2 regions of the Cellulomonas sp. Root137 genome follow, and region 1 is predicted to be linked to the other one. Evidence: predicted binding sites of a transcription regulator. Region 1 holds the regulator's gene; the other holds the start of a gene.
The links. Region 1 encodes HspR, which represses chaperone genes until heat shock. Its sites were predicted from a motif close to AAGTTGAGTCNNNNNGACTCAACTT; they were not measured.
Positions count from the first base shown of each region.

Region 1 (15,183 bases):
TGTTCGCGTGCAGATCACGACGCTCGGAGGGCTCGCCGTCGACGGCCGGGCCGTCCGCGGCGACCGCCTCGCGGCGCTCGTCGGCGCCCTGCTCGACGCCCGCGGCCGCGCGGTGTCGTCGGTCGCGCTCGTCGAGGTCGTGTGGGAGGGCCTCCCGCCCGACGACGCCGCCGGCGCCGTGCAGGCCCTCGTGTCGCGCGCCCGCCGCCTCGGCTTCCCGGTCGAGGCCGCGCCCGGCGGCTACCGGCTGCCCACCGACGGGCTGCAGATCGACGTCGACGACGCCGAGTCCCGTCTGACGCGCGCCCGGACCGCGCTGCAGGCGGGGGACGCAGCGCAGGCGCGGGACCTGGCGCGCGAGGCACGCACGCTCCTCCCGGCGGTCCCGGACCTCGCGGACCCGGCGACCACCCGCCTGCTCGGCGGCGTCGTCTCCGTCCTGGCCGAGGCGGGGCTGGCCCTCGCCGAGGTGGACGGCGTGGCCGACGACCTGCGCCGGCTCGCCCTGCGCACCCCGCCGGACGAGCCGCTCGTGGCCCTCCTGGTCCGGGTGCTCGCGGCGCAGGGTCGCGACGCCGAGGCGCTCGAGGTCGTCGACCGGGTGCGGACCGAGCTCGCGGACCGCTACGGCACCGACCCGTCGCCCGTCGTCGCGCAGGCACACCTCGCGCTGCTGCGGGGCGAGCTGGGCGCGGCCGCTCCCCGGGTCGTCGCGGCGCTCCCGCCGGCCTGGCGCCGCGCGGCGACCCCGTTGGTCGGTCGTGACGGGGACATCGCCCAGGTGGAGGAGGAGCTCCGCACGTCGGCGCTGGTCACCGTCGTGGCCACGGGCGGGGCGGGCAAGACGCGCCTGGCAGGCGAGGTGGCCCGCCGCGCGGTCGGGGCCGGTCGACCCGTCCGCGTGGTCGAGCTGGCCGGTCTGCGCGCACCCGCCGAGGTGCTGCCCGCGGTGCTGGTAGCGATCGGCGGGTCCGACACGACCGCGACCCGGACCGACGTGCCCGCCGAGCGCCGCCTCCTCTCCCCCGAGGACCGCCTGCGGCTCGCTGCGGCGGACCTCGACGGGCTGCTGGTGCTCGACAACTGCGAGCACGTGCTCGACGCGGCGGCCGTCGTCGTCGGCGACCTGCTGGCCGTCGCGTCGCCCGACGTCGCGGTGCTGGCGACGAGCCGCGCGCCGCTCGGCCTCGTGGGCGAGTCCGTGCACCGCCTGCTGGCCCTTCCCGACGCCGACGCCCTGGAGCTGCTGGAGTCCCGAGCGCGCGCCGGACGGGCGACCGTCGGCTGGGAGCCCGAGCGGGCGCGCGAGCTGTGCCACCGTCTGGACAACCTGCCGCTGGCGCTCGAGCTGGCCGCCGCCCGGCTGCGGGCGATGACGGTCGAGGACGTGCTCGTCGGCCTGAGCGACCGGTTCGCGCTCCTGGACGACGCGCTCCGGGGCCTGCCGGAACGGCACGCGAGCCTGTGGGCGATGGTCGACTGGAGCCGCGAGCTGCTCGACCCGCCGGACCGCGACCTGTTCCAGCGGCTCGCGGTCATCCCCGCCCCGTTCACCGCCGAGACCGCCGTCGCCGTCGCGGGTGCGCCCGCGCCCGCCGTCCGGCGGGGCCTGGCCACCCTGGTCGAGCAGTCGCTGCTGACGCTCGACGAGCACGACGGCGCGCCCGCGCGCTACCGGATGCTCGAGACCGTCCGGGAGTACGGAGAGGCACGGCTGGACGCCTCCGGCAGGCGTGTGGACGCGATGACGGGGCTGGTGCGCTGGTCGGCCGCCGAGTCCGTGCGGCTCTCCGCGGGCTTCGTCGGCTCCGCCCAGATAGGCGCGTTCGACGAGTGCGCCGCCGAGCAGGAGACGTTCCTCGCCGCCCTGCGCTGGGCCGTCGAGCACGACGATCCCGTGGGCGCGGTCGACATCACCGCCGCCCTGTTCCACCTGTGGAGCGTGCGCGGCCTGCACCTCGAGGTCATCGAGTGGGGGCAGCGGGTGCTCCTCGCCGACGACCCCGCCGCCCGCCGCGCCTCCCCGATCTACCAGGGGATCGCGTCCGGCCGCCCGCTGCCCGACGCCGACCGTCTGGCGGCGACCTGCCTGTTCTCCTCGGTGAACGCCGGCGTCACCGTCTCCCAGCGGCTGGTGGCGCTCGGCGGGCGGGCCCTGCGGCTGCTGACCGCCGAGCGCCCCTCCGAGGTGTCCCCCCGCTTCGCCGCGCTCGTCGCCACCATGCCGGCGCTCGCCTCGACCGACACGTCCGTCACCTACGCCGCCGCTGAGCGCCTGGCGGCCGACGACGACGGCTTCCTGCACGGTCTCGGGCTGTTCATGCGAGCCGCCGCGCGGGAGAACGCCGGCGACCCGGAGACGTCCAGCGCCGACGCGCGCGCGGCCTACCGGGCGTTCGAGTCGATCGGCGACCACTGGGGCATGGGCATGGCCGCGCAGGGCGTCGGGCAGTGGCAGAGCGCTCGCGGGGAACCGGACGCGCAGGACTGGCTGATCCGCAGCCTGCGCCACCTCGAGCTGGTCGGGGCGATGCAGGACGTGCGGAGCATCCGGGTGATGCTCGACGTGCAGCGCGCGCTCGGCGGGGACGACGACGCGCTGACGCGGCTCCGTGAGGTGACGACGTCGACGCAGGTGGACGACGGCGACGCCGCCCAGGCGCTGCTCGGGCTCGCGCACGTCGCCTGCCGGGCCGGGCGTGCCCAGGAAGCGCTCGACAGCGCGGAGGCCGCAGCGGCGATCGTGGCCTCGATGACCGTGACCGTGCCCCAGGTGCGCATCGCGTTCCGCGTGGCCACCGCCGTGGTGCACCTGCGGGTGGCCGCCATGCAGCCGTCGTCCGCGGACGCGTCGGTGGCCACGGCGGTCGAGCTCATCACCGTCGCCGCGCCCGAGGCCCGGGTCACCACCGACATGCCGGTGCTGGGGTCGTTCGGGCTCGGGGTCGCCGAGCTGGCGGCCCACCGCGGCGACACCGAGCTCGCCCGCGAGCTGTGGGCGGCGGGCGTCCGGCTCGGGGCCAACCTCGTGATGATGTTCCAGCTGGAGATCGAGGGACCGCTGGCCGCTGCCCTCGGCGACGACGACGACCGCGAGCGCCTGCTGGCCTCGTGGCGCGAACGGTCGTCGGCGGCCGCGGCCGACCGGGTCCGGGAGCTGACCGCCGACCTCGGCTGAGGTGGGGCGCTCCCGGACCCGGTCGTCGTCAGACCTTGCGGCGGTAGGCCCGCATGGCCAGCGGCAGGAACACCGCGACCAGCCCGACGCACCAGGCCAGCGTCCAGTAGACGCTCTCGCCCATCGGCGTGCCGAGGAACAGTCCGCGCATCGCGGCGACCAGGTGGGTCAGCGGGTTCCACGCGACGAACGTCTGCATCCAGCTGGGCAGCGTGCCCGCCGGGACGAACACGTTCGACGCGAAGCTCAGCGGCATGATGATCAGGAACATGATGCCCTGCACGGCGCCGGAGGTCCGGACCTTCATGCCGACGAACACCGACACCCAGGACAGGGACAGGGCGAACACCACGGCGAGCAGGCAGCCCGCGACGGCGCTCAGCGGGTCGGTGAGGATCCGGAAGCCCATCAGGTAGCCGATGCCGAGCGTCATCACCGTGACGATGACGTACCGGACCACGTCACCCAGCACCGCACCGATCAGGGGCGCGGACCGCGGGATGGGCAGCGACTTGAACCGGTCGAAGATCCCCTTCTCCAGGTCGGTGTTGAGGTTCACGCCGATGGCGATCGCGCCGGTCGCGATGGTCTGCGCGAGGATGCCCGGCAGCAGGAACTGCAGGTAGGCGTGGGTGTCACCCGCCACCGCACCGCCGAAGATGTAGACGAAGATCACCAGGAAGATCGCCGGCTGGAGCGTGACGTCGATCAGCGCCTCGGGCGTCCGCCACGTCTTGATCAGGCTCCGCTTGGCCAGCGACAGCGAGTGCCGGACCAGCGGGAACGGCTTGCGGACGACCGCGGCGGCCGAGGTGGGGACTGCGCGCGGGGAACGGTGCTCGGTGAGCGTGGTCATCAGGCCACCTCCTTCGTGATGGTGGTGTCGTCCTCGGAGGCCGTGCGGCCGGTGAGCGAGAAGAACACCTCGTCCAGGCTGGGCAGGTGCAGGGACAGCTCGGTGACGCCGATGCCGGCGCTCGCCAGCCGGGACACCGTGGCGGTCAGGGCGGAGTCGTCTCGCACGGGGACCGCGAGGACGCCCTTGCGGATCTCCTCGGGCGCCGACCCGGAGGTCACCTGACCGAGGATGGTCGCGGCCTCCGCCATGCGGGTCAGGTCCGACGGACGGACCTCGAGGGTCTGGCCGCCGACGATCCGCTTGAGGCCCTCGGGGGTGTCGTGCGCGATGACCCGACCGTGGTCGATGACCGTGATCTCGTCGGCCAGCGCGTCCGCCTCCTCCAGGTACTGGGTGGTCAGCAGGACGGTCGACCCGTCGGTGACCAGCGAGCGGACCACGTCCCACATGTCCTCGCGCTTGGCGGGGTCCAGGCCGGTGGTCGGCTCGTCGAGGAAGATGACGTCCGGGCGGCCGACGAGGCTCGCCGCGAGGTCGAGGCGGCGGCGCATGCCCCCGGAGTAGGTCTTGGCGGGCCGGTCCGCCGCGGCGGTCAGGTCGAACCACTCGAGCAGCTCGGCGGCGCGGGCGCGGGCGCCGACCCTTCCCAGATCCAGCAGCGTGCCGAACAGGACGAGGTTCTGCCGGCCCGACAGGTCCTCGTCGACGGAGGCGTACTGGCCCGTGAGGCCGATCGACTGGCGGACGCGCTCCGCGTCCTTGACCACGTCGAAGCCGCCGATGCGGGCGTGGCCTGCGTCGGGGACGAGGAGGGTGGACAGGATGCGGACCGCGGTCGTCTTGCCGGCGCCGTTGGGGCCGAGCACGCCGAGGACGGTGCCGCGTGGGACGGCGAGGTCGACGCCTTGGAGCGCCTTCGTCTCGCCGAAGTGCTTGACGAGGCCTTCTGCCTCGATCACCAGGTCGTGTGTCATGCCTCCAGGCTGGAGGAGCGCGCTGACACCCCACCGACACGGCGCTGACACGGATCGACGCGCGCGACCAGCTAGGAGTCAGAGCCCCGCAGGACCCGCGCGGCCGCCCAGATGGGGTCGGGAGGATCGTCCGCGATCATGAGCCTCGCTGCTCCGTCACTCCGGTAGCAGGTGACCCATCGCCAGCGACCGACGCAAAGCGTCACCACTCGATCGCGATCTTCCCGGTCGACGTGCACGAGACCCTCGACGCCGGAGCCTTTGCCGATCTCCCGCTCGGGGACGGAGACGACGTTCCATGTCATCGCCGGATAGCCGGCAAGCCACTCCATCGCGCGCCCGAGGCCTCCCCCTTCGATCTCTGAGTCGAGCACCGTCAAGGCGTCGAGATCAGGCCGGGTAAGCGAGTGATCCAACGGCGACCACGCGGTACGGATCATGGCCACGTCGTCGTCCTCCACGGCGACCGCATCGATCCCGTGCTCGCGCAGGAATCTGACGAGCAGCCGCGAGTTGTGGCGGATCCGGAGGACCTCAAGCCTGCTCACGGTGGACATCATCGGAGCGCCGTTAGCAGGCGGTCCAGCTCGTCGTCGGACGTGTAGTAGTGCGGGCTCGCGCGGACGACCTCCGTCAGGCCGCGGACGCCGTAGTCGAGCTGGGCCGACGAGATCCGCGTGACGCTCACGTTCACGCCGGCAGCGGCGACGCGGGCGCGGACGTCGTCGGCCCGCATCCCGTCGACGGTGAACGTGACGATGCCCGAACGCCGCACTCCCTTGTCGCGGACGGTGACCCCGAGGGTGTGCGCGAGCTCCTCGCGGAGCCGGTCCGCGAGCGCCGTGACCCGCTCCTCGATCGCGGGCAGCCCGATCGCGAGCGCGTAGTCCGCCGCCGCGCCGAGCCCGAGGTTGTCGGCGATCGACCGCTCCCACGTCTCGAAGCGCAGGGCGCCCGGGACCACCTCCCAGGTCGTCGGCGACGTCCAGGTGGCCGCGCCGAGGCCGAGGACGGGCGGGACCAGGCGCTCGGTGATGGCACGGGATGCGTAGAGGAAGCCGGTGCCGCGGGGACCGCGCACGAACTTGCGACCGGTGGCGGCGAGCAGGTCGCAGCCGAGCCTGGTCACGTCGACGTCGAGCTGGCCGACCGACTGGCACGCGTCGAGCAGGAACGGGACGCCCGCCCGGCGGGTCAGGGCACCGACCTCCGCCGCCGGGTTCACGACGCCTCCCCCGGTCGGGATGTGCGTCAGGGCGACGAGGGCGACGTCGTCGTCGAGCCGGCGCTCGAGCTGGTCCAGGTCGACCTGCCCGTGCTCGTCGTCCTCGATGACCTCGAGGGTGGCGCCCGTGCGCTCGCAGGCCTGGAGCAGGGCGATCGCGTTGCTGATGTACTCCGTGCGCGCCGTGAGGATCCGCTGCCCCGTGGCGAGCGGGAGCGAGGAGAACGCCACGTTCCAGGCGGCCGTCGCGCTCTGCACCAGGGCGATCTCGTCGGGCTGGGCGTGGACCAGCCGCGCGACCGAGCCGTAGACCGCCGCGACACGGTCCTGCGACTCGGCCTCCGCCTCGTACGGACCGATCTCCGCCTCACGCCGCAGGTGCGCGATCACCGTGTCCGTCACGACGCTCGGGCGCAGGGCACCGCCGGCGTTGTTCAGGTGAGCGACGTGGTCGATGCCGGGCGTGTCGCGCCGAGCCTTGTCGAGGTCGATGCCGAGGTCGATCGTCACGGCGCCGAGTGTAGGCAGCCGATCGTCATCGACCCATGGCCACTCCCGCGGAAGTGGCCCCGAGCGCCTGCTCCCCCGGGGACGTCCGCAGGATCGAGCGCCCCAGCGACCGGATCTGCGGACGTCCGCATTCGTCGGGGCTCGGGGCCTCTCGAGTGCGGACGTTGCGGGGTGGTGGTGCGGGACGTCCGCGCTCGTGGGGGTTCCGGGCCCATCGAGTGCGGACGTTGCGGGGGGGTCAGCGGGAGCTGGGGCGCCAGAGGACGACCGCGGCGCGGTCGGCCGTCGTCGTCGGGCGGCGGCTGCGGCTGGCGGTGCGGTTGACCGCGACCACGTCGCCGCGGGGGTCGGCGGTGAAGATGCGACGGCCGGGGTCGACGAACGCGCGCAGGTACTCGATCTGCCGCTTCAAGCCTTCGAGCTCCGCCTCGAGCTCGAGGATCCGCTTGATGCCCGCCAGGTTGACGCCCTCGTCCTGGGACAGCCGCTGCACCTCGCGCAGGGTGGCGATGTCCCGCAGCGAGTACCGGCGCCCGCGGCCGCTCGCGCGGCTGGGGCTGACCAGTCCGAGGCGGTCGTACTGGCGCAGGGTCTGCGGGTGCATCCCGGCCAGCTCGGCGGCGACCGAGATGACGTACACCTTGGCGTCCTCGCCGGCCATGTCTACTTCTTCGCCGCGGCGAGCAGGTCCGCGCGCACGTCCTCACCGGACGTGGCGATGCCGAACGCCTGGACGGCCTCGCGGGCGGCGCCGTTGAGCCGCTGGGGCACGACGACCTGGACGGTGGTCAGCAGGTCGCCCTTGGTGCCGGGGACGCCCTTGCCCTTGACGCGCAGGACGCGCCCGGACGGGGTGCCCTCGGGCACGCGGACGCGGACGGTGGACCCGTCGAGCGTCGGCACCTCGATCGTCGCGCCCAGCGCGGCCTCGTCGAAGGCCACGGGCACGGTGATGCGCAGGTTGTCGCCGTCGAGGGAGAACACCGGGTGCGGCGTGACGCGCACGGTGATGACCAGGTCGCCCGCGGGGGCGCCACGGTCGCCGGGGCGCCCCTTGCCGCGCAGGCGGATCTTCTGGCCGTCTCGGACCCCCGCGGGGATGCGGGCGTTCACGGTCCGGCCCTCGACCACGAGCGAGACCGTCGATCCCTCGACCGCCTGCCGGAACGGGAGGGTCGCGCTGGTGGCCAGGTCGGCCCCCTGCTGCGGACCGGGGGCGAACCCGCCACCCGCGTTGCCGAACAGCCCACCGAGGATGTCCTCGAAGCCGGCGGCGCCGCCGGGCGCATTCGTGTACCGGACGCGACCGCCGCCCTGCTGACCGCCGAACATGCCACCGAAGACGTCCTCGAACCCGGCGCCGCCGCGGCCACCCGACGTGAAGCGCGGGCCGCCCGCCATGGCGCGCAGCTGGTCGTACTGGCCGCGCTGCTCGGTGTCGGACAGAACCGCGTAGGCCTCGCCGACGTCCTTGAACCGGGCCTCGGCCTTGGCGTCGCCCGGGTTGTGGTCCGGGTGCATCTGGCGCGCGAGCTTGCGGTACGCCTTCTTGATGGTGGCGGCGTCGGCATCCTTGGGCACGCCGAGGACGGAGTAGAAGTCCTTCTCGAGCCAGTCCTGACCGGTCACGCCGCCTCCTTCCTTGAGTCTGTGGAGCAGCGTCCGGGCAACGACCTGCTCGTTGCCCGGACGCTACCCGTGTTCTACGCCTCGGGGTCCACGACCGCGACGCGGGCCGCCCGGATGATCCGGTCGGGCGTGCGGTACCCCGGCTGGAGCACCATCTGCACGGTCGACTCCGAGACGTCCGGGGCGTGCGAGTGCATGAGCGCCTCGTGGATCGCGGGGTCGAACGGCTCCCCGACCGCGCCGTAGCGGGTCACCCCGAAGCGACCGAGGGTCGCGTCGAGCTTCTCCGCGATGGGCAGGAACGGCCCGGTGAGGTCGCCGTGCTGGCGGGCCAGCTCGATGTCGTCGAGCACCGGGATCAGCGCCTCGACGATCTCGTGCACCCCGCGGTCGTGGGCGGCGAGGGCGTCGGCCTTCGACCGCTTCACGAACCCGGAGTACTGCTGCTCGAGGTTGTAGTAGGCCGCCTTGGAGCGCTGGAGCTCGTCCAGACGCTCCGCCGCGAGCTTCTCCGCCTCGACGAGACCCTCGAGGACGACCTCCTCCTCGGCGGAGGCCGCGATGGACTCCGCGTCGGCGAGGATCTGCTCCTCGGGCGTCAGGTCGCCGTCGGCGTCCTCGGTACCGGACGTCACTTCGACGCCGCCTCGTCCTCGTCGTCGACGATCTCGGCGTCCACGACGTCCTCGTCGGACGACGCGTCAGCCGTCGGCTGCTCGTCGGCCGGCGCAGCGCCCGCCATGTTCTCGGCGGAGTAGATCGCCTCGCCGATCTTCTGGCTGGCCGCGAGCAGGGCCGAGTGCTTGGCCTTGACCGCGTCGATGTCCGTGCCCTCGAGCGCCGTCTTGAGCTCGCCGACCGCGGCCTGGACCTCGGTCTTGACGTCGTCGGGCAGCTTGTCCGCGTTGTCGACCAGCAGCTTCTCGGTCGAGTAGACCAGCTGCTCGGCCGTGTTGCGGGTCTCGGCCTCCTCGCGACGCGCCTTGTCCTCGGCGGCGTGCTCCTCGGCCTCGCGCACCATGCGCTCGATGTCCTCCTTGGGGAGGGCCGAGCCGCCGGTGATCGTCATCGACTGCTCCTTGTTGGTGCCGCGGTCCTTGGCGGACACGTGCACGATGCCGTTCGCGTCGATGTCGAACGTGACCTCGATCTGCGGCACGCCACGCGGCGCCGGCGCGATGCCGGTGAGCTCGAACGTGCCGAGCGGCTTGTTGTCCCGCGCGAACTCACGCTCGCCCTGGAACACCTGGATCAGCACGGACGGCTGGTTGTCCTCGGCGGTGGAGAAGATCTCCGAGCGCTTGGTCGGGATGGCCGTGTTGCGCTCGATGAGCTTGGTCATCACGCCGCCCTTGGTCTCGATGCCGAGGCTCAGCGGGGTGACGTCGATGAGCAGGACGTCCTTGCGGTCGCCCTTCATGACGCCGGCCTGCAGCGCGGCACCGACGGCGACGACCTCGTCCGGGTTGACGCCCTTGTTGGGCTCCTTGCCGCCGGTCAGCTCCTTGACGACCTCGCTGACGGCCGGCATACGGGTCGAGCCGCCGACGAGCACGATGTGGTCGATCGCGGACAGCTGGATGCCGGCGTCACGGATGACCGACCGGAACGGCTCCTTGGTGCGGTCGAGCAGGTCCTGCGTCATCTGCTGGAACTGCGCGCGCGTGAGCTTGGTGTCCAGGTGGACCGGGCCGTTCTCGCTCATGGACAGGTACTGCAGCGAGATGTTGGTGCTCGTCGCGGACGAGAGCTCCTTCTTGGCCTGCTCCGCTGCCTCGCGCAGACGCTGCACGGCGATCTTGTCCTTGGCCAGGTCGACGCCCGTGGAGTTCTTCACCTCGGAGACCAGGAAGTCGACGATCCGGTTGTCCCAGTCGTCGCCGCCGAGCCGGTTGTCGCCGGAGGTCGCGCGGACCTCGATCGTCGAGAAGCCGTCGTCGTCCTTGCCCACCTCGAGGAGGGAGACGTCGAACGTGCCGCCGCCGAGGTCGAAGACGAGGATGAGCTCGTCCTCCTTGCCGCGCTCCAGGCCGTAGGCCAGGGCGGCCGCGGTGGGCTCGTTGATGATGCGCAGGACGTTGAGGCCCGCGATGGCGCCGGCGTCCTTGGTGGCCTGGCGCTCGGCGTCGTTGAAGTACGCCGGGACCGTGATGACCGCGTCGGTGACGGGCTCGCCCAGGTAGGCCTCCGCGTCACGCTTGAGCTTGGAGAGCACCCGCGCGCTGATCTCCTGCGCGGTGTACTTCTTGTCGTCGATCGCCTGCGACCAGTCCGTGCCCATGTGGCGCTTGACCGACGAGATCGTGCGCTCGACGTTGGTGACGGCCTGGCGCTTGGCGATCTCGCCGACCAGCACCTCACCCGTCTTGGAGAACGCGACCACCGACGGCGTCGTGCGCGACCCCTCGGCGTTGGCGATGACCGTGGGCTCGCCGCCCTCGAGGACTGCGACCACCGAGTTGGTGGTGCCGAGGTCGATGCCGACTGCTCGTGCCATGTGTGTGCCTTCTTTCGTGTCGTGCGGGGTTCGGGTGGCCCGTGAAGGACCGCTCTTGAGTCCGGCTGGCTCAAGTCTGCGTCGGGTTGGGGCTCGGCGCAAACTCGGGACGGTCGAACTTGAGTCTGTTGGGCTCAACCTTGCGAGCGCGCGGCGCATTCCCTGCACTGGACCGGGCCCCGGCGGCAGCAGGTGTGGGATCTCATCTGAGTTGTCCAAATCTCACGTACTTGTCCACGGCGTGTCCGAATCTCACCGAGTTGTCCACGGAGGATGCTCGTCTTCGTGGGACCGAGCGCGGCTCGAGCCGCGTACGTGACAGCTGAGGGGCGCGAGCTCGAAGCCGACCTCTCAGCAGTCGACATGTCCCTCGTGGCGCATGGGGTCCCCGTCCGCATCCCGCCGTCCTACGCAGGCCAGCGCCACTACCCCGGCCTGTTCTGGTCGACGACGAACCAAGCTCACGTCGTCTACGAGAGTCTGCTTGAGTTGTCATGGCTCTGGCTCGCGGACTTCGATCCGTGCGTGGTGCGGCTGGCGGCCCAACCGATGAGGGTGACGGGCCTTGACGGGAGTCGCACCAGGGTGCGGTATCCGGACTTCGCAGCGCTTCACGCAGACGGTCGCGCGCTCGTCGTCGATGTGAAGCCAGTCGACATGCTCGAGGACGACGATGTCCGCGCGTCGTTGGCGTGGACGGCGCGGGTGTTCGGCGACGCCGCTCTGGCGTACTCGGTGTGGTCGGGCGCGCCGCGGGAACAGTTGCGGAACGTGCGACTCCTGGCGTCGGCCCGCAGGCCGGGCTTGGTCGCCGACGGAGATGTCGAGGCGGCTGTGCATCTCTGTTCGGAGGAGGGCACCCAGATCGGCCACCTGGAACGTCAGCTTGCTGCCGAGACCAGGGCACCTCCGCGCGCCGCGGTCTTCGCCGCGATGTGGCGTGGACAGCTTCGCTGCGACATGACCCGTCCGATCTCTGCACTCACCGAGGTGGTGCCGGTATGAGCCAGGCGGGGACGATCGAGATCCGACCGGGTGGCCGCGTCTGGTGGAGTGGAGCGGTCTGGCAGGTCGAAGCAGTCAGCGCACGGGATGTCGTCCTCCGTCGCGATCTCGAGGTTGTCCGTGTCGTGGCGGAGTCGCTCATCGACGGATCGCGCCATCTCAACAACGACGAGCAAGCCCGGTCAGACCTTCCGGCGGCACTTGGGTCGGTCGCGCTCGATGCGCTTCCTGCGTCAGCTCGGCGCGTCGTTGAAGCTGAGGCTCGTGCGATCGCAGGCGTCGTCGATGGCGAGGGGAGCTTGGCGTCGCGAGTCGCTCGGGCCGCCGACGAGCTTGGTGTTGACGTTCGTACCGTGAGGCGCCGCGTCGCTGCCTACCAGCGCGCCGGCATCGACGGGTTGGTGGACGGGCGTTGGGCCGGAAGGCGGTCGGCCAACGTCGATCCGCGCTGGGATGCCGTGCTCATAGCCGTCCTGAGGAGTTACACGAATGCGTCGACGCCTTCCGTGTTGGCGGTGATCGACGAGACGAACCGGCAGGTCGTTTCCGTGCATGGATCCGACGTCGAACTGCCGTCTCGCGCGACGGCGTACCGGCGAGTTGATTCGCTGAGCAAGGGGCGGCACACGTTTGGGTCGGCGAAATCTCGTCGCTCTGTGGCGAAGCGGCCCGACGGGGTGCTGGGCCGACTTCGTGCTGACCGCCCCGGCGAGTACATCGTGCTCGACACGAACTCGCTCGACGTATTCGCGATGGAGCCGGTGACGCGGCGATGGGTTCCGGTGCAACTGACGGTTGCGATGGACCTCTTCTCGCGATGCATCCTCGGGCTGCGCCTAACTCCGGTGTCGACGAAAGCCGTCGACGTGGCGAACGTGCTGTTCCAGTGCGTGCTGCCACAGAGCGACGGCCGAGAGCCTTGGCCGTACCACGGGGTGCCATCGAACGTGCTCGTCGGCACCGAGGAGCCCGACGGTGTGCACCAGCAGCGGCGCGGAGGACTGCCAGCAATCATCCCGGACACGATCGTCACGGACCACGGCAAGCAGTACATCTCGGCGCACGTGATCGGCGCATGCGCTCGTCTGGGGATCTGCGTGCAGCCGGCGATCAAGGACAAGCCGACAGACAAACCAACTCTGGAGCGGTTCTTCGGCACGTTGCGCCTGTCCCTGTTGCAGCACCTGTCCGGCTACAAAGGACCGGACGTGTACTCGCGTGGCAAGGACGTCGAGGACGGAGCTTTCTACTACGTCGCGGAGTTGGAGCAGATCATCCGCGAGTGGGTTGCGACGGTCTACCACCACTCGCTGCACGACGGGCTGGCGGTCGCCGAGCTCCCGCGGGCTCGGTTCACGCCGGCGCAGATGTTCGAGGTCGGCCTGGCCCGTATGGGAGGCCTGGTGCTGCCCTCCGCACGCGACCTGGCGTTCGAGTTTCTCGATGTGAAGTGGCGGACCATTCAGCACTCGGGGTCGAGGTCAACGGCTTGCGCTACGACGGTGAAGCTCTCAACCCGTACCGCAATCTGCGGTCTGCGTACGGCGGTGCGTACGCGGGCAAGTGGCCTCTGCACGTGGACACCCACGACGTGCGGCACGTGTGGTTCCGAGATCCCGTCGATGACTCGTGGCACGAGCTGACATGGGAGCACGCACCTTCTCTCGACGCGCCCTTCAGCCTCGACGCCGTCCACTACGCGAAGAAGGTCGCGCTCCAGGGCATCCACATCGACAACCCCTCGGCGGCCGTCTACGAGCTGCTCGCCTCGTGGCAGCGCGGCGAAGTGACGACGCGCCGCCACCAGAGCCTTGCTCGTCGTCTCGCGTCCCAGCCGGCACATGACGCCCAAGGCGATGCGCGACAGGTCGCGGCCCTGCCCGGAGTCATCGATCTGCTGGAACGTCGTGCCGCTCGTCAACAGCCGCCGGACGACCTGGACGTGTTCGAGCGGTACGCCCATCTCGAGTCGTTGGAGGTGTTCGACGAGTGACGAACCGGTGGGCGGAGTGGCTGAGGCGCAATGGCACCACTCGGTTCGACATGGCTCGCAAGGCGGGATGGGACGCGTTCGTGAACGCGGCACCGCGCGAGCCCTTGGAGCGCCTCGACCGCCGCCAGATTGCGGCGCTCGACGAAGAGGAGCTGGAGGACTACAACGAGGCGCGGATCGTGTGGAACGCGAATCTGCCTACTGTGCAAACACCGCAGCTACTCGCCGCGTACTCCGTCTTCGAGCAGGTGCTGGCCTCGGGACGCCGTGACGGCGACCGCCAGCGCGGATCCGTGGTGGTCAGCGCCGACGCCGGTCGTGGCAAGTCAACGACCGCCCAGCAATTCGGGCGGGATCTGCATCGGCGCATCTGCCGGCGCGAGGGTGCGCTAACGCCGGAGGGTCATCAGAGATGGCCAGTCGCCTTCATCCCCCTCTCTGCCGGGATGACCCTCAAGGGCTTGAACCAGAAGATCCTCGAGTTCTACGGGCACCCAGCCGCGGCGAGGTCATCGACGACGTCGCTGGGGTCGTTCGCGGTTGACTGCGTCCTGTCGTGCCAGACCCGATTGATCGTGCTCGACGAGCTGCACTTCATCGACTTCCGACACCGGCACGGGATCGAGGTGTCCAACCACCTGAAGTGGCTGGCCAACGAGATGCCGGTGACCTTCATGTACGTCGGCATCAATCTCGCCGAGAGGGGGTTCTTCGACGACGGGCTGGCCGGCGAGCAGGCCATCTACGCGCAGACCAGCAGGCGGGCAACGCGCTGCACTCTCTCTGCGTTCAGCCTCGACAGCGACGCGAGCCACGCGATGTGGATCAAGACGCTGCGGGCGCTCGAGGGCGGCATCGTGCTAGCCGAGGCCCGCCCGGGGATGCTCACTGACCACGCCCGGGAGATCTTTCGCCGCACTCAGGGCAACCTCGGCTCGCTAACCAACCTCATCGACGGCGCCTGCCTCCTGGCGATTACCAAGGGCGCCGAGACCATTGACGCGGACATCCTGGCCGCGGTGGTCATGGACAATGCCGCGACTCGCAGCGCAGCACGCTGACCGCGCTGCGCGCTCAGACGACCGTCCGCGACTGCGCGTCGCGATCGCGGGATACGACGTCAACCAGTGGCCGATCGCGGTACCTCCCTACGACAACGAACTGCCGCAGTCCTGGCTGTCACGTGTCGGAGCTCGCTACGGAGTCCCGCCCTCGACGGTCGCGCGGCTCGCCAAGGATCCGTCCGTCAAATTGACATCGTCTACCGCCGGGCAGTTGGCCTCTTCGGTGGCACTGCTTCTTCGAGTCCAAGC
Region 1 is NZ_LMFG01000001.1:1,001,079-1,016,261, reverse strand. Features, by position in the region: gene ASD18_RS04885 (BTAD domain-containing putative transcriptional regulator) at 8-3,178, shown strand; gene ASD18_RS04880 (ABC transporter permease) at 3,207-4,034, opposite strand; gene ASD18_RS04875 (ATP-binding cassette domain-containing protein) at 4,034-5,011, opposite strand; gene ASD18_RS04870 (hypothetical protein) at 5,083-5,559, opposite strand; gene ASD18_RS04865 (aminotransferase class V-fold PLP-dependent enzyme) at 5,568-6,746, opposite strand; gene ASD18_RS04860 (heat shock protein transcriptional repressor HspR) at 6,985-7,407, opposite strand; gene ASD18_RS04855 (DnaJ C-terminal domain-containing protein) at 7,410-8,375, opposite strand; gene grpE (nucleotide exchange factor GrpE) at 8,450-9,010, opposite strand; gene dnaK (molecular chaperone DnaK) at 9,007-10,872, opposite strand; gene ASD18_RS04840 (TnsA-like heteromeric transposase endonuclease subunit) at 11,236-11,877, shown strand; gene ASD18_RS04835 (helix-turn-helix domain-containing protein) at 11,874-13,520, shown strand; gene ASD18_RS21495 (hypothetical protein) at 13,454-13,870, shown strand; gene ASD18_RS04830 (ATP-binding protein) at 13,867-14,931, shown strand; partial or broken gene ASD18_RS21835 (TniQ family protein) at 14,903-15,183, shown strand, end outside.

Region 2 (15,183 bases), 730 kb from region 1:
TTCGCGGCGATCGGACTGTTCGCCGTAGGCGCCGGGGTGTCGATCACGCACGGCATCCAGGAGCTCATCCACCCGGAGCCGGCCAGCAACTTCGGCATCGCCTACGTCGTCCTCGGGGTCTCCGCGGTGCTCGAGGGGATCTCGTTCGTGCAGGCGTCGCGCCAGGTGAAGCGCGCCGCGGCGCGGCAGGACCGGGACGTGCTCGAGCACGTGCTGGAGACGTCCGACCCGACCGTGCGCGCGGTGTTCTTCGAGGACGCGGCGGCGCTCGTCGGCATCCTCATCGCCTTCGTCGGCATCGCGCTGCACCAGGTGACGGGCTCGCCGGTCCCCGACGCGGTGGGCTCGATCCTCGTCGGGGTGCTGCTGGCCGTGGTCGCGGTGGTGCTCATCGACCGCAACCGGCGGTTCCTCGTCGGCCAGGCCGTGGACCCGAGGCTGCAGGCCGCGGCCGTGCGTGCCCTGCTGGAGCTGCCGGAGATCGACCGGGTCACCGAGCTGCGGCTCGAGTTCGTCGGTGCGCGGCAGATCTACCTGGTGGGTGCGGTGGACCTCGCGGGCAACATGGCCGAGGACGACGCGTCGCACGTGCTCGCGTCGCTGGAGCGGCGGATCTCGGCGACGCCCGCGGTGGTCGGCGCGACGCTCTCCCTGTCCGAGCCGCAGGACCCGGGCCTCTGACATGGCGACCGAGCAGGAGTTCCGGGTGCCGGTCCTGAGCCTGCTGCGGCTCGCGGTGCCCGCGGCGATCGTCGGGATCGGCTGTGCGCTGACCCTCTACGCGCTCAGCCGGCTGGCCGGGCTGCTCGAGGGCTGGATCTGGGACGACCTCAGCGCGGCGGTCGGCGTGGACCGGAACTCCGCGCTCTGGATCATCGGGGTGCTCACCGCGATCGGTCTGCTCATCGGGCTCGTCATCCGCTACGTGCCGGGGCACGCGGGCCCGGACCCGGCGACGCAGGAGCTGGTCGCCGCGCCCCTGGGCCTGCGGGTGCTGCCGGGGCTGGCCCTCGCCCTGGTCCTCATGCTCGCGGGCGGCGTGAGCCTCGGGCCGGAGAACCCGATCATCGGGATCAACGTGGGCCTCGCGGTGGCGCTCGGGCTGCGCTTCCTGCCGAAGGTCAAGGCGAACGTGTGGCTGGCCATCGCGGTGTCCGGCACGATCGGCGCGATGTTCGGCACGCCCGTCGCCGCCGCACTCCTGCTCTCGGAGCTGGACGCGGGCGACCGACGCATCCCCCTGTGGGACCGGCTGTTCGCGCCGCTGGTCGCGGCCACCGCCGGGGCGCTCACGATGCTCCAGCTGGAGGACCTGGACCTCTCCGTGCAGGTCCCCGCGTACACCTACGGCGGGCTGGAGGACCTGGGCTACGCGATCGTCATCGCCGTCGGCGCCGCCGCGGTCGGGCTCGTCGCCGTGTACCTGTTCGTGCCGATGCACCGGCTGTTCCTGCGGATCGGCCACCCGGTCCTCATGCTCACGGCCGGGGGCCTGCTGCTGGGCCTGCTCGGCGCGCTCGGCGGCGAGGTGACCCTGTTCAAGGGGCTGTCGCAGATGCAGGAGCTGCCGGGGCTGGCCGCCACGACGACCGCCCTCGGGTTCCTGGCCATGGCCGGCATCAAGCTGGCCGCGCTGCTGGTGGCCGCCACCTCCGGGTTCCGTGGCGGGCGCATCTTCCCGGCGCTGTTCGTCGGCGTCGCGCTCGGGTTCGCGGTGCACACCGCCTGGGACACCGTGCCGCTGGCGCTCGCGGTCGGGGCGGCGGTGGTCGGGATCGTCGTCGCCGCCACCCGCAACGGCTGGCTGAGCCTGTTCATGGCGGTCGCCGTGGTGCCCCAGGTGTCGCTGCTGGTCGGGTTGGTGCTCGCCACGCTCGCGGCCTGGCTGGTGGTCACCAACCGGCCGCCGCTGCTGGACCCGGTCAGCCCAGACGCGCGTCCAGGAACCTGAGCACCTCGGCGACGTACGTGTCGCGGGCCAGCGCGGGGGACAGGGCCAGGTCGTGCGTGCCGCCGGGGATCTCGACGAACGTGACGTCCGGCCCGAGGTTCGGGGCCAGCCGCTTGATGTCCGCGACGTCCAGCACCGAGTCCGTGGTCAGCAGGGCGTCGTGCCAGACGTCGTCGGGGCCGGAGGCGTCGGAGGCCAGGACCAGGACCGGGACGTCGATGTCCAGGCCGCGGGCGACGCGAGCGTGGCCGCGACGGATGGTCCGGGCGAACCCGGCGCGGGCCGGGAAGCCGTCGTGCGGCTTCCACGCGAGGTCGTACGACCACTCGCCGCCGGTGCCCTCGTGCAGGGCGCGCCCGTAGAACGGGCCGATCTTGCCCACAGGGAGGTCCGGGGCGACCTTGCCGACGCCGTCCAGCACGGCGGTGAACACCGTGCGCTCGAACCACGAGCCGCGCAGGTCCAGCCACGGGCTGTTGAGCACCAGCGCGTCGATGAGGTGCTCGCCCCGGCGGGCGTCCGCCCACAGGGACGTGACGAGCCCGCCCATCGAGTGACCCAGCAGGACGACCTCGTCGTGGTCGGTGCGGATGATCCGGAGGGCGGCGTCGATCTCCTCGGCGTACGCGCCCAGGTCGGTGACGTGGTTGGGCGGCCGGCCGTCGCGGATCGAGCGCCCGTAGTCGCGCAGGTCGAGCGCGTAGACGTCGTAGCCGTGGGCGGCGAGCGCGTCGCCGAACTGCGTGTGGAAGAAGTAGTCGACGAACCCGTGCACGTAGAGCAGAGCGCGTCGGCTCGGAGAACCGGTGCGGTGCACGAGCGTGGCCACGGGGTCGGGGCTCCGCCCGTCCGGCCGCAGCGGAAGCGTCTGTGCGGTCCAGCCGGGCCCGAGCACGTCGTCGGTCATGGCGTGATCGTCGCACGGGGGTAGCGTCCGGGGTGGCTCGCAGACTTGAGCGGAATAGACTCAACTCTGGCGGTGGTTGCCACAAGCAGACACGAACACAGGAGGTCACGTGGACGACAAGTTCACCACCCGGTCCCAGGAGGCCCTGGGCGACGCCATCCAGCAGGCGTCGGCCGCCGGAAACCCGCAGCTCGAGCCCGCGCACGTGCTGAACGCGCTCCTCCAGCAGGAGGGCGGCGTCGCCAACGGGCTGCTCGACGCCGTCGGCGCGGACCGCGGCGCGCTCGGACGGGCCGTCCGGGCCATGCTGGTGAACCTGCCCTCCAGCAGCGGCTCCACCGTCGCGCAGCCGTCGGCGTCCCGCCCGACGTCGACCGCGCTGGAGGCCGCGTCCGCCGAGGCGCGCTCGCTCGGCGACGACTACATCTCCACCGAGCACCTGCTGCTCGGGCTCGCCACCGGCCAGTCCGGTGTCGCCGACGCGCTGCGCGCGCAGGGTGCGTCCCGTGACGCGCTCGCCGCCGCGCTCCCCGCCGTGCGGGGCTCCGCGCGGGTCACGACGCCCAACCCCGAGGGCACGTACAAGGCGCTCGAGCAGTACGGCATGGACCTGACCCAGCGCGCCCGCGACGGCAAGCTCGACCCGGTGATCGGCCGCGACGCCGAGATCCGTCGCGTCGTGCAGGTGCTCTCCCGTCGCACCAAGAACAACCCGGTGCTCATCGGGGAGCCCGGCGTCGGCAAGACCGCCGTGGTCGAGGGGCTCGCCCAGCGGATCGTGGCCGGTGACGTGCCCGAGTCGCTGCGCGGCAAGAAGCTGGTGGCGCTCGACCTGGCCGCGATGGTGGCCGGCGCCAAGTACCGCGGTGAGTTCGAGGAGCGGCTCAAGGCGGTGCTCGCGGAGATCACCGGCTCGAACGGCGAGGTGATCACGTTCATCGACGAGCTGCACACGGTCGTCGGTGCGGGTGCCGGCTCCGAGGGCGCCATGGACGCGGGCAACATGCTCAAGCCCATGCTGGCGCGCGGCGAGCTGCGCCTGGTCGGTGCGACGACGCTGGACGAGTACCGCGAGCGCATCGAGAAGGACCCCGCGCTCGAGCGGCGGTTCCAGCAGGTGTTCGTCGGCGAACCGTCCGTGGAGGACACCGTGGCCATCCTGCGCGGGCTCAAGGAGCGGTACGAGGCGCACCACAAGGTCACCATCGCCGACTCCGCCCTGGTCGCCGCCGCGGCCCTGTCCGACCGGTACATCACCGGCCGGCAGCTGCCCGACAAGGCCATCGACCTGGTCGACGAGGCCGCGTCCCGGCTGCGCATGGAGCTGGACTCGTCGCCGATCGAGATCGACGAGCTCCAGCGTGCCGTGACCCGGCTCGAGATGGAGGAGGTCGTGCTCTCCGAGTCCGACGACCCCGCCTCGGCCGACCGGCTGGCGCGCCTGCGCAAGGACCTGGCCGACCGGCGCGAGGACCTCGCGTCGCTGACCGCGCGGTGGGAGAAGGAGAAGGCCGGGCACAACCTGGTCGGTGACCTGAAGGCGCGCCTGGACGCCCTGCGCTCGGACGCCGAGCGGCTGCTGCGCGAGGGCGACCTGGCCGGTGCAGCCCGCATCCAGTACGGCGAGCTGCCCGCGCTCCAGGAGCAGATCGCGGCCGCCGAGGCCGACGAGGCCTCGGTCGACGCGGCCCCCGACGGTCCGCCGATGATCGCCGAGAAGGTGGGTCCCGACGAGGTCGCCGAGGTGGTCGCGCAGTGGACCGGCATCCCCGCCGGCCGGCTGCTCGAAGGTGAGACGGCCAAGCTGTTGCGGATGGAGGACGTGCTCGGCGAGCGGCTGATCGGGCAGCGTCCCGCGGTCGCCGCGGTGTCCGACGCGGTCCGGCGCGCGCGTGCGGGGGTGTCCGACCCTGACCGGCCCACGGGCTCGTTCCTGTTCCTCGGGCCCACCGGCGTCGGCAAGACCGAGCTGGCCAAGGCGCTCGCGGACTTCCTGTTCGACGACGAGCGCGCCATGGTCCGCATCGACATGTCCGAGTACGCCGAGAAGCACTCGGTCGCCCGGCTCGTCGGCGCGCCCCCCGGGTACGTCGGGTACGAGGAGGGCGGTCAGCTGACCGAGGCCGTCCGGCGCCGGCCGTACTCGGTGGTCCTGCTCGACGAGGTGGAGAAGGCGCACCCCGAGGTGTTCGACGTGCTGCTGCAGGTGCTCGACGACGGTCGCCTCACCGACGGCCAGGGGCGCACGGTCGACTTCCGCAACGTGATCCTGGTGCTCACGTCGAACCTCGGCTCGCAGTTCCTGGTGGACCCCCTCCTGTCCGACGAGCAGAAGCGCGAGGCGGTCATGTCAGCGGTGCGGACCGCGTTCAAGCCGGAGTTCCTCAACCGGCTCGACGACGTGGTGCTCTTCGACCCGCTGTCGCTGGACGAGCTCGGGCACATCGTGGAGCTGCAGGTGGCGGCGCTGGGTCGTCGCCTGAAGGACCGCAGGCTCACGCTCGAGGTCTCGCCGGCCGCGCGCGAGTGGCTGGCGATCGAGGGCTACGACCCGGCCTACGGTGCTCGTCCGCTGCGCCGGCTGGTGCAGCGCGAGATCGGCGACCGGCTGGCCCGGCAGATCCTCGCGGGCGAGATCAAGGACGGGGACGTCGTCGCGGTCGACCGGGGCGCCGAGGGCCTGACGGTCACCAGCGGGCGGTGACTCCTCAGCCGAGCCCGGCGATCTCCTGCGATCCGGCGTCGACGAGCCGGCGCCCGGCGGAGAAGACGTCCCGGACGCCGGCCGGGAGGGCGAGGCGGTGGACGAAGGTGCCGTCCCGACGGTCGACGATGGTCACGTAGCCGGTCCCGACGCCGTCGCTGGGCGCGTCGACGAGCAGGATGTGCGCGCCGTCGGTGAGCAGCTCCCCGCGGTAGCTGCCGACCTGGCGCGGGAACGTCCACCGCACGTCGCCGGTCCGCGCGTCGAGCGCGACGATGTCGTCGAACCCCGCCACGTACACGACCCCCTCGATCACCAGGACGGACGGTCGGAAGACCGGTGCGACGTCCACGTCGGCCTCCCAGCGCCGGGCGCCCGTCCTCGTGTCCCAGCCGTACAACGCCTGCCCCGTCGACACCTCGAGGCCCGGCACGCTGCCGTCGTCGACGCTGCGGTCCAGCAACGTCCCGTCCACCTCCACCGGTGGCTCGCCGGGCCGGTACACGGTGGTGACGGGGTCGTTGCGGCCCGCCTCGAGCCGCTGCAGCGTCAGCCAGCCCTGCTCCGTCCCCGCCCAGCCGTTGGTCGCGGCGTCGACCGGGATGCGCTCGCCCGTGGCCGAGAGCAGCATCGGGCTGTCGGCGGTGCTGGTGGCCACGAAGACGAGGCCACCCAGCCCGGCCACGTCCGGCGGCGGTGGGGTGGCTCCGAGCAGGGGTCCGGCGCCGCGGTACCGCCAGAGCTCCGCACCGGTGAGCGGGTCGGTCGCCACGACGAGCAGGTGATTCGCCGCGTCCACGGTGCCGGTCGCGACGAGGCCCGGGAGCACCGCCATCGAGCCGACAGGGGCGATCGCGCGGTTGGCCAGCGCCTGCCCGTCGGCCAGGTCGAGCACGCGCAGCCGCGACTGCGAGGCGACGCGGCCCGCCTCGCCCGTGCCGGCTTGACCCAGGTAGACGTCGGTGACCAGGCACACGACCTGCGTCGGGTCGGCGAGGTCCGCGCCCCAGGGCTGGCAACGGGTGCGGGTGGTGTTGAGCGGGTCGACGAGTGCCGGGTCCGGGCCGCGGAGGTCGGCGGACCACCGTTCGGCCCCCGTCACGAGGTCGACGGACCGGTACGTCAGCGACCCGTCGGGTCCGACGACGACGCCGTGCAGCGCCTCCTGCGCCACGAGCCCGTACGCGAGCGGGAGGTCGATCGGGTCGGAGCGCCACACGACGTCGATGCCGTCGCCGAGCGGGTCGATCGCGCCCGGCAGTGCGGCTACGCGCGCGTCGGCCGCCCGCGCCATGGCCTCGCTCACCTGCTGCGCGCCGGCCAGCACGGCGACCGCCACGACCGGGACCAGCAACCAGAGCAGGGGGCGGCGCGAGCGGCGGACGGGCATCGTGGGCGTCGTCGGTTCGGGCTGGCTGTCCTCGACGAGCTCGACCGGGACGAGGGCGGCGCGGCGCGGCATGGTCGGATGCTATCGACCTGTGAGGGCGCTCGGGCCTGCTCCCGATCTCCGCGGCGGGGCTCCCTCGTGGGCTCAAGCAGCCCTGGTGACCATCTGGTCGGCATTGGCGGGCGTGGCATCCTGGGCGGCATGACGACCGAGGTCACGACCGCACGGACGACGCCCGCCACGCCGAGCGCTGCGTCCTCCGCGCGCGCCGGAGGCTACGCCAAGGGCCGCGCGACCCGCGAGGAGATCCTCGACGCGGCGATGCTGCTGTTCGGCGAGGTCGGCTACCACACGGCCTCCCTGCGCGAGGTGGCCTCCCGCGTCGGCATCTCCCACCCCGGCCTGCTGCACCACTTCTCGAGCAAGGCCGTACTGCTCGCCGCGGTCCTCGAGCGGCGTGACGAGGTGGACGAGGCGGCGTTCCAGGCCGACCTCGACGCGGGGCACGACTACTTCGACGCCCTCGCGAGGATCGTCGAGCGCAACGCGGCCCGCCCCGGGATCGTCGAGCTGTTCGCGACCCTCTCCGCGGAGGCGACGTCGCCGGACCACCCGGCGCACGCGTTCTTCCAGGCCCGCTACCGCACGGTCGTCGGGTCCACGACGGCCGAGTTCGAGCGTCGGCGCGACGAAGGCCGGCTGCGGCCCGGCATCGACCCGGACATGGCCGCGCGCCTCACGGTCGCGGTGATGGACGGCATGCAGATCCAGTGGCTGCTCGCCGCCGACACCCCGGATGACCGTCCCGACATGGCGGCCGCCCTGCGCGCCCAGGTCGCGGCGCTGCTGTCCGACTGACCTACAGGTCGGCGGGGTCGACGCCGTCCACCAGGTCGGACCAGAACGGGACCCTGAGCGAGGCGTCCGGCGCGGGCACCGGCGATGACCGGCCGAGGAGCTCCCGCTCGAGATAGTCCGCCAGGTCGGAGCCGTAGTGGATGACGTCCGTCTGGTAGATCGAGAAGACGGGCGTCCCCTGCGCCGCGGGACCGCTCGGCAGGTAGCGGTGCGAGTACACGGGGACCATCGTCGGGACCTCTGCGAGGTGCAGGCGGGCCGCCGCCTCGCGCTCGTCGGCCGGTCGTGGACCCCAGGACGCCGGCCAGAAGTCGTTCTCGACGACGTCGACGACGACCCCGTCGACCGGCCACGCCAGCTGCGCTCGGAGGGACGACTCGTCCTCGTCGAGCCAGTCCGGCCAGCGGTCACCGACCGGCACGGCGAGCGTCAGGAGCTCGCGGTGGTCGGCGCAGAACGTGAACCCGAACCGCCGCTCGACGTCGGCGAGCTCGTCGGCGCTCAGCCCGGGGTCCAACCAGACCCCGGCGGCGTCCAACCGGGCGAGCACCGCGTCCAGGTCCATCGCACGAGTGTCCCAGCCGCGAGAACGGCAGCGTGACGTGCCGTTCTCGCGGCGCTGGGCGTCAGCCCGCGGCGACCTTGGCCACCAGGGTGTCCAGCGTCTCGCGGTCGAAGCCGGAGAGGCCGAAGTCGGCGATCACCTTGGCGGGCATCTGCTGGATCATCGCCTGCATCGTCTCGTCGAGCGGGCCCATGTCCTCCGGCGGCACCAATGCGGCCCGCAGCAGCGGACCGCCGACCGGGTGCGCGAGCCACTCCTCGATCGTGGACATCGGCGTGAGCTCGCCCCAGAGCGGCTCGCCCTCGATCTGCAGCGACACCGATCCGCGCAGGTCACGCGACGACGCGGCGACCTCGATGACGAACTCGCCGCCTTCGACCACCCAGCGGTGCAGGCCGGGGTGCCAGTAGGACAGGTCGCGGGCGCCCAGCGTGAACGACACCGCGCGGGACTCCCCGGGCTCGAGCGCCACCTTGGCGAACGCCTTGAGCTCGCGCGTCGGGCGCAGCACGGAGGCCTGCGGGTCGCGGACGTAGACCTGGACCACCTCGGCGCCGGCGACGGAGCCGGTGTTGGTGATCGTGGCGGTCACGGAGACGTCGGTGCCGTCGGCGGTCGCCGCGACGTCGGAGTAGCCGAACGTCGTGTACGACAGGCCGTGACCGAACGGGTACGCGACGTCCATCGCGCGGGTGTCGTACCAGCGGTAGCCCACCAGCACACCCTCGCCGTAGCGGACGACGCCGGCCTCGCCGGGGAAGTTCCCGAACGCGGGGGTGTCCTCGATGCGGTGCGGGATCGTCTCGGTGAGCCGGCCGGACGGGGTACGGACGCCGAGCAGCAGGTCCGCGACGGCCGACCCGCCGGCCTGGCCGCCGAGCCAGGTCTCCAGGATGGCCGGCGCGAGGTCGCGCCAGTCGGTCACGCTCACCGCGGAGCCGTTGGCGAGCACGACGACGACCCGCGGGTTGACCTCGGCCACCGCCCGGAGCAGGGCCACCTGGTTGTCGGGGAGCCCGAGCCGGGGGCGGTCGTAGCCCTCGGACTCGTCGGGACCCGGCAGGCCGAGGAACGCGACGACGGTGTCCGCCGCGCGTGCCACGTCGACCGCCTCCGCCAGCAGAGCCGCGTCGTCGCCGGACGGCCCGCCCGCGATGGTGAAGCCCGGTGCGAACGCGAGCTCGCCGGCCGCCCGCAGCGCGTCCAGCGGCGCGTCGAGCCGTGTCGGGTTCACCTGCGACGAGCCGGCGCCCTGGTAGCGGGGGGTGCGGGCGAACTCGCCGATGACGGCGACGCCCTCGGTCGAGGCGAGCGGCAGCAGCCCGCCGTCGTTCTTCAGCAGCACCGACCCGGCGGCCGCGGCCTCGCCGGCCAGCTCGTGGTGGGCGTCGACGTCGAACGAGTCGTCCGACTCGAGGCCGGGCAGCGACCGGGCGATCAGGCCGAGCACCCGGCGCGCGGCGACGTCCAGCACGGCCTCGTCCAGGGAGCCGTCGCGGACGGCGGCCACGACCTCCTCGTCGGGACGCGGGCCGGCGGCGGGCATCTGCAGGTCCAGGCCCGCGGCGAGCGCCGGGACGCGGTCGTGCACGGCGCCCCAGTCGGAGACGACGAGCCCCTCGAACGCCCACTCGTCGCGCAGCAGCTCGGTGAGCAGCCAGTGGTTCTCGGAGGCGTACGTGCCGTTGACCTTGTTGTACGCGCACATCACGGTCCACGGCTGCGCGTTCGTCACCACGCGCTCGAAGGCCGGCAGGTAGATCTCGCGCAGCGTGCGCTCGTCGACCTCGGCGGACACGCGCATGCGGTCCGACTCCTGGTTGTTGGCCGCGAAGTGCTTGAGCGACGTGCCGACGCCCTGGCTCTGGATGCCCCGGACGATCGCGGTACCCAGCTCGCCGGCGACCACCGGGTCCTCCGAGACGTACTCGAAGTTGCGCCCGCACAACGGGGTCCGCTTGATGTTCACGCCGGGGCCGAGCAGCACGGCCACGTCGTTGGCGCGCGTCTCGCGACCGAGCGCCTCGCCGACGCGGGTGACCAGCTCGACGTCCCACGACGAGCCGAGGGCGGCCGCCGTCGGGAAGCAGGTGGCCGGGACGGAGTTGCCGAGCCCGAGGTGGTCGGCCTCCTCGGGCTGCTTGCGCAGGCCGTGCGGGCCGTCGGTGACCATGACCGCGGGGACGCCTGCGCGCTCGACGCCCTGCGTGTGCCAGAAGTCGGAGCCGGACGTCAGGGACGCCTTCTCCTCCAGGGTCAGCTGGGCCAGGACACGTTCGACGTCGAAGACCTGCGTCATCGCTGGGTACCTCCTCGTTGGGGTTCGTTGCCCGCCACCCTAACCCAATTCCTACCACGTGGTAAGCGTCTGTCAGGGCACCTCGGCCGAGCCGTCGAGGAACGAGCCCGTGACGCCGCCGCCGTCGACCATCGCGAGGCACAGCCCCACCCGGTCGCCGTCGGCCCACGAGCGCTCGGTCGGCGACCAGGTCACCGTCCGCACGCCCTCGGCGATCTCGTCGTCGTCGAGCACGCAGGCGCGGGCCACCCGGGCGTCCGCCGCCTGCTGCCCGGGCCAGACGGCGTTTGCGGCGAACGAGAACTCGGTGACCACCTGCGCCTCGTGCGGCTCGGCGCAGGGGACCACCCGGACCGACCCGACCGGGCCGTCCGCCGGGAGCGACGCGAGGCAGTTGCCCGTGACCAGCTGCTGCGCCCGGGCGTCGCGGGCTGCGGGCACGTCGGCCGGCAACGAGCGCGTGCCCAGCGCGGTGAGCACGACGGCGGTCACCCCGACGGCCAGGGCCACCGTGCCGAGGACGCCGAGGACGGCCCCCGCGATCGCGAGGCCGCGCCCACGGGTGTGCCGCGACGCGATCCGGCGGAGCGCGACGATCGCGAGCACGAGTGCCGCAGGCCCGAGCCCGACCACACCCGTCACCAGCGACCAGACGGCCGTCGGTTCGAGCCGCGGACGCGGCGGGGCCCACCCGGGGGCGTAGTGCGGTTCCGGGTACGCGTACTGGTCGGTGGGACTGCTCAGGAGGACGTCCCCGAGGCGGCGAGCTCGAGGGTGCCCGCGGTGGCCGATCCCGTCATGCCGGTCTCGTCGCCGTAGTACACGCAGTAGGCGGACGTGTTGCCGGCGGCGAAGTCGTCCGGGTGCGGGTAGTACAGCTCGATGCTGCCGTTCGAGAAGTAGTCGGGCAGGAGCCCCTCGGTCAGCTGGTCGCACTCGTCCCAGGCGTCGTTGTACGCCGAGTCGAACGCGTCGTCGGCGTCCAGGCTGACCGGCCCCGTCATCGTGATCAGCCCGACCACCTCGGCCTCGTGCGGGACGGCGCAGTCCACGGGCTCGGTGTCGGCCATGTCGTACTCCCACGAGTACGTGGTCAGGCACGTGCCGGCCACCAGGTCGGTGCGCAGGGCGAACTCCGGGAGCTGGTCGGACCCCGAGCCGTCGGTGCCCTGCTCGTACCCCTCCTCGAAGCCCTGCTCGACCTCGTCCCAGAACCCGCTGCCCGAGCTTCCGATCAGGGCGACGACGAAGATGATGTAGGCGACGATCGCGAGCAGCCACAGGATGCCGACCGCGCCGACGACGATGCCCGCGATGGCCCATCCCCGCCCGGCCTTGCCGTTGACCGCGATGCGCCGGAGCGCGGCGATGCCGAGCCCGAGGCCGACGGGGCCGGGCAGGCCGCCGAAGAACAGGAGACCGGCGGTGCTGGTGACGAACGACGCGATCGCCATGCCCTCGGTGGGGGGCGCGGCATACGGCTGCCCGTACCCGTAGGGCTGCGCGCCGTACGGGGGAGGGGTCTGGGCGTAGCCGGGTGCGCCGTACTGCGGAGCCCCGTACTGCGGCGCGCCGTACTGGGGTGCTCCGTACTGCGGTGCGCCGTACTGCGGTGCCCCGTAGGCCGGCGGTGCGTCGCCGGCGCCGGGCTGCTGGGCGTACGGGTTCGCCGCCGGAGGGGCCGCGCCGTACGGGTAGGTCGGTGGCGTCTCGCCGACGGGCGTCCGCACCGCCTCGTACCCGCTCGGAGGGACGGACTCGTAGCCGCTGGGCGGCACCGGGGCCGCGGGTGCCGGGTCGGGGGCGGCGTAGGGGTCGGGAACCGGAGCCGGCCCCCCGGGCTCGTTGCTCATGCGCGCAACCTAGCCCAACGAGGGTGCCTGGCGACCGCTGTTCCCACCGACATCACCCGCATCGGGCCCGCCGTCAGCCGGCGATCTCGAGGATGACCGGGACGTGGTCGGACGGCGCCTTCCCCTTGCGCTCGTTGCGCTCGATGCTCACGCCGGTCACCCGCGCCGCCAGAGCCGGCGTCGCGTACGTGAGGTCGATGCGCATCCCCTCGTTCCGGGGGAACCGGAGCTGCTGGTAGTCCCAGTACGTGTAGGTGTGCTCGGCGGGCTGGTGGACGCGCGAGACCTCGGTGTACCCGGCCTCGGCGATCGCCGTGAACGCGTCCCGCTCGGCCGGGGACACGTGGGTGCGGCCCGCGAAGAAGCCGATGTCCCAGACGTCGGTGTCCAGGGGCGCGATGTTCCAGTCGCCGACGAGGGCGACCTGCGCCTGCGCGTCCGCGGCGAGCCAGCCCTGGGCGGCGTCCCGCAGGCGGGCCAGCCAGTCGAGCTTGTAGGCGTAGTGCGGGTCCTCGAGCTCGCGCCCGTTCGGCACGTACAGGCTCCACACCCGCACGCCGCCGCACGTCGCGCCCAGCGCCCGGGCCTCGGCCGCCGCCGGGTCCCCCCACGTGGGCATCCCGGGGAAGCCGACCTCGACGTCCTCGATACCCACCTTGGAGATGATCGCGACGCCGTTCCACTGGCTGAACCCGGTGGTCGCCACCTCGTACCCGAGCGCCTCGAAGCCCTCGCGCGGGAACTGCTCGTCCTTGCACTTGGTCTCCTGCAGGGCCAGGACGTCGACGCCCGTCCGCTCGAGGAAGGCCAGCGCACGGTCGGTGCGGGCGCGGATCGAGTTGATGTTCCAGGTGGCCAGGCGCATGGGGCAGGACGCTACCGGGAGCCACTGACCATTGAGCCAACCGGACGATTCGGACAACCTGCTGTTGAGCGGGACGAATCGCTCACGTACGGTGCGCTCAACACCAGGCACAGGAGGTCATCGCGGTGAAGGACGAGCTCAGCGGCCGTCGCGCGCTCGTCACCGGCGGTGCCTCGGGGATCGGCCGCGCCACCGCCCTCGCCCTGGCCCGGGCGGGCGCCGACGTGGCGATCACGCACCTGTCGCACGACGCCTCGGCCGTCGTGGCCGAGATCAAGGACCTCGGCCGGACGGCGGCGTCCTTCCAGGTGGACCTGCGGCGCAGCTGGGACGTCGACAAGGCGGTCAGCGACGCTGCGAGCATGCTCGGCGGCGGCATCGACATCCTGGTCAACAACGTCGGCGGACCCGTGGAGCGTCGCGCGGTGCCGGCCATGGACGACGCGCACTGGCACGGCGTCCTCGACCTCAACCTCTCGTCCGCGTTCTACGCCAGCCGCGCCGCGCTCGCGGTGATGCCCGACGGCGGGCGGATCATCACGATCGGCGCCCAGGCGGCGAGCAGCGGCGGCGGCACCGGCATGGTCGCGTACACGACGGCCAAGGCCGCGCTCGAAGGGTTCAGCCGGGCGCTCGCGCGGGAGCTGGGACCGCGCCGGATCACCGTCAACGTCGTCGCGCCCGGCTTCGTCGCCGGAACGCCGCTGCACGCCGCGCACACCCCCGAGCCCGCGCAGCGCGCCGCGGTCAGCGCGTCACCGCTCAGCCGGGCGGGGGCGCCGGACGACATCGCCGAGGCGGTGCTCTACCTGGCCTCGGACGGCGCCGCGTTCGTCACGGGGACGGTCCTCGACGTCAACGGCGGCGCGTACTTCACCTGACCGCCGACGAGCCTCCGGCGAGCGCCGACAATGTCCGCACTCCGGCGGGTCTGAGCCCGCACGAGCGCGGACGCAAGGTCATCGGTGGCGACGACGTCCGCGCTCCGGCGGGTCCGAGCCCGCACGAGTGCGGACGCTGCGGGTTCAGTCCTGCGGGGGCCAGCCGCTCACGGCCGACCAGGCCCAGGAGGCGACGTCCTCCGCCGGCGGCAGCGGGTCGCGCTCGAGCCACGCCACGAGCACCCCGATGACCGATCCGGCCAGCGCGGCGGCGGCGATCGGCAGGGGCAGGACGGCGAGCGCCGGGGGCGCGCCGTGCAGCTCGAGGCCTTCGAGCGCGAGCGCGCCGATGCGCCGGCGCAGCCGGGTCACGGCGACGGGGGAGCCGTGCTCGCCGAGCGCGCTGCGGTACAGCCCGACGTTCTCCGCGACGTGGGTGGCGTACCGGACCAGCACGTCGGGGGCTGTCCCGGAGGCCGCGTCGGGGTGGATCTGGGTGAGGTCGGCGCCGACGAGGGCGGCCTGCGCGTCGAGGGCGTCGGCCAGCAGCGTGTCCGTGTCGGGGTAGTGCTGGTAGAAGGTGCTGCGGTTCACGGTCGCCCGGTCGGCGACGTCGGCCACCGAGATCTCGTCGAGGTTCCGCTCGCGGGCCAGCGAGAGGAGTGCATCCTGGAGCAGCCGACGCGTGCGCAGCACTCGTGGATCCACCCGGGCGCCGTCGTCCTGGGTTGTCACGCGTCACATGATGCCATCGGTAGTAACCGACAGGTGTCGGGTATCCTGCAGCGTCGACCAAGGAGTGAACATGGCACGCGTGCTGGACCGTCTGGGCCGGGGAAGCTACAAGCACCGCTGGATCGTGCTCGTCGCGTGGCTGCTGGTGCTCGCCGCCGCCGCGTTCGGCGCGGTG
Region 2 is NZ_LMFG01000001.1:275,090-290,272, reverse strand. Features, by position in the region: gene ASD18_RS01325 (cation diffusion facilitator family transporter) at 1-681, shown strand, start outside; gene ASD18_RS01320 (ion channel protein) at 683-1,951, shown strand; gene ASD18_RS01315 (alpha/beta hydrolase) at 1,923-2,858, opposite strand; gene clpB (ATP-dependent chaperone ClpB) at 2,968-5,562, shown strand; gene ASD18_RS01305 (PQQ-binding-like beta-propeller repeat protein) at 5,567-7,024, opposite strand; gene ASD18_RS01300 (TetR/AcrR family transcriptional regulator) at 7,154-7,810, shown strand; gene ASD18_RS01295 (hypothetical protein) at 7,812-8,375, opposite strand; gene ASD18_RS01290 (glycoside hydrolase family 3 C-terminal domain-containing protein) at 8,437-10,674, opposite strand; gene ASD18_RS21405 (DUF4190 domain-containing protein) at 10,747-11,418, opposite strand; gene ASD18_RS21810 (DUF4190 domain-containing protein) at 11,415-12,527, opposite strand; gene ASD18_RS01275 (exodeoxyribonuclease III) at 12,601-13,392, opposite strand; gene ASD18_RS01270 (SDR family NAD(P)-dependent oxidoreductase) at 13,518-14,273, shown strand; gene ASD18_RS01265 (TetR/AcrR family transcriptional regulator) at 14,418-15,008, opposite strand; gene ASD18_RS01260 (MMPL family transporter) at 15,079-15,183, shown strand, end outside.
Region 2: the regulator HspR is predicted to act here: its motif matches at 2,901-2,925, upstream of clpB (ATP-dependent chaperone ClpB).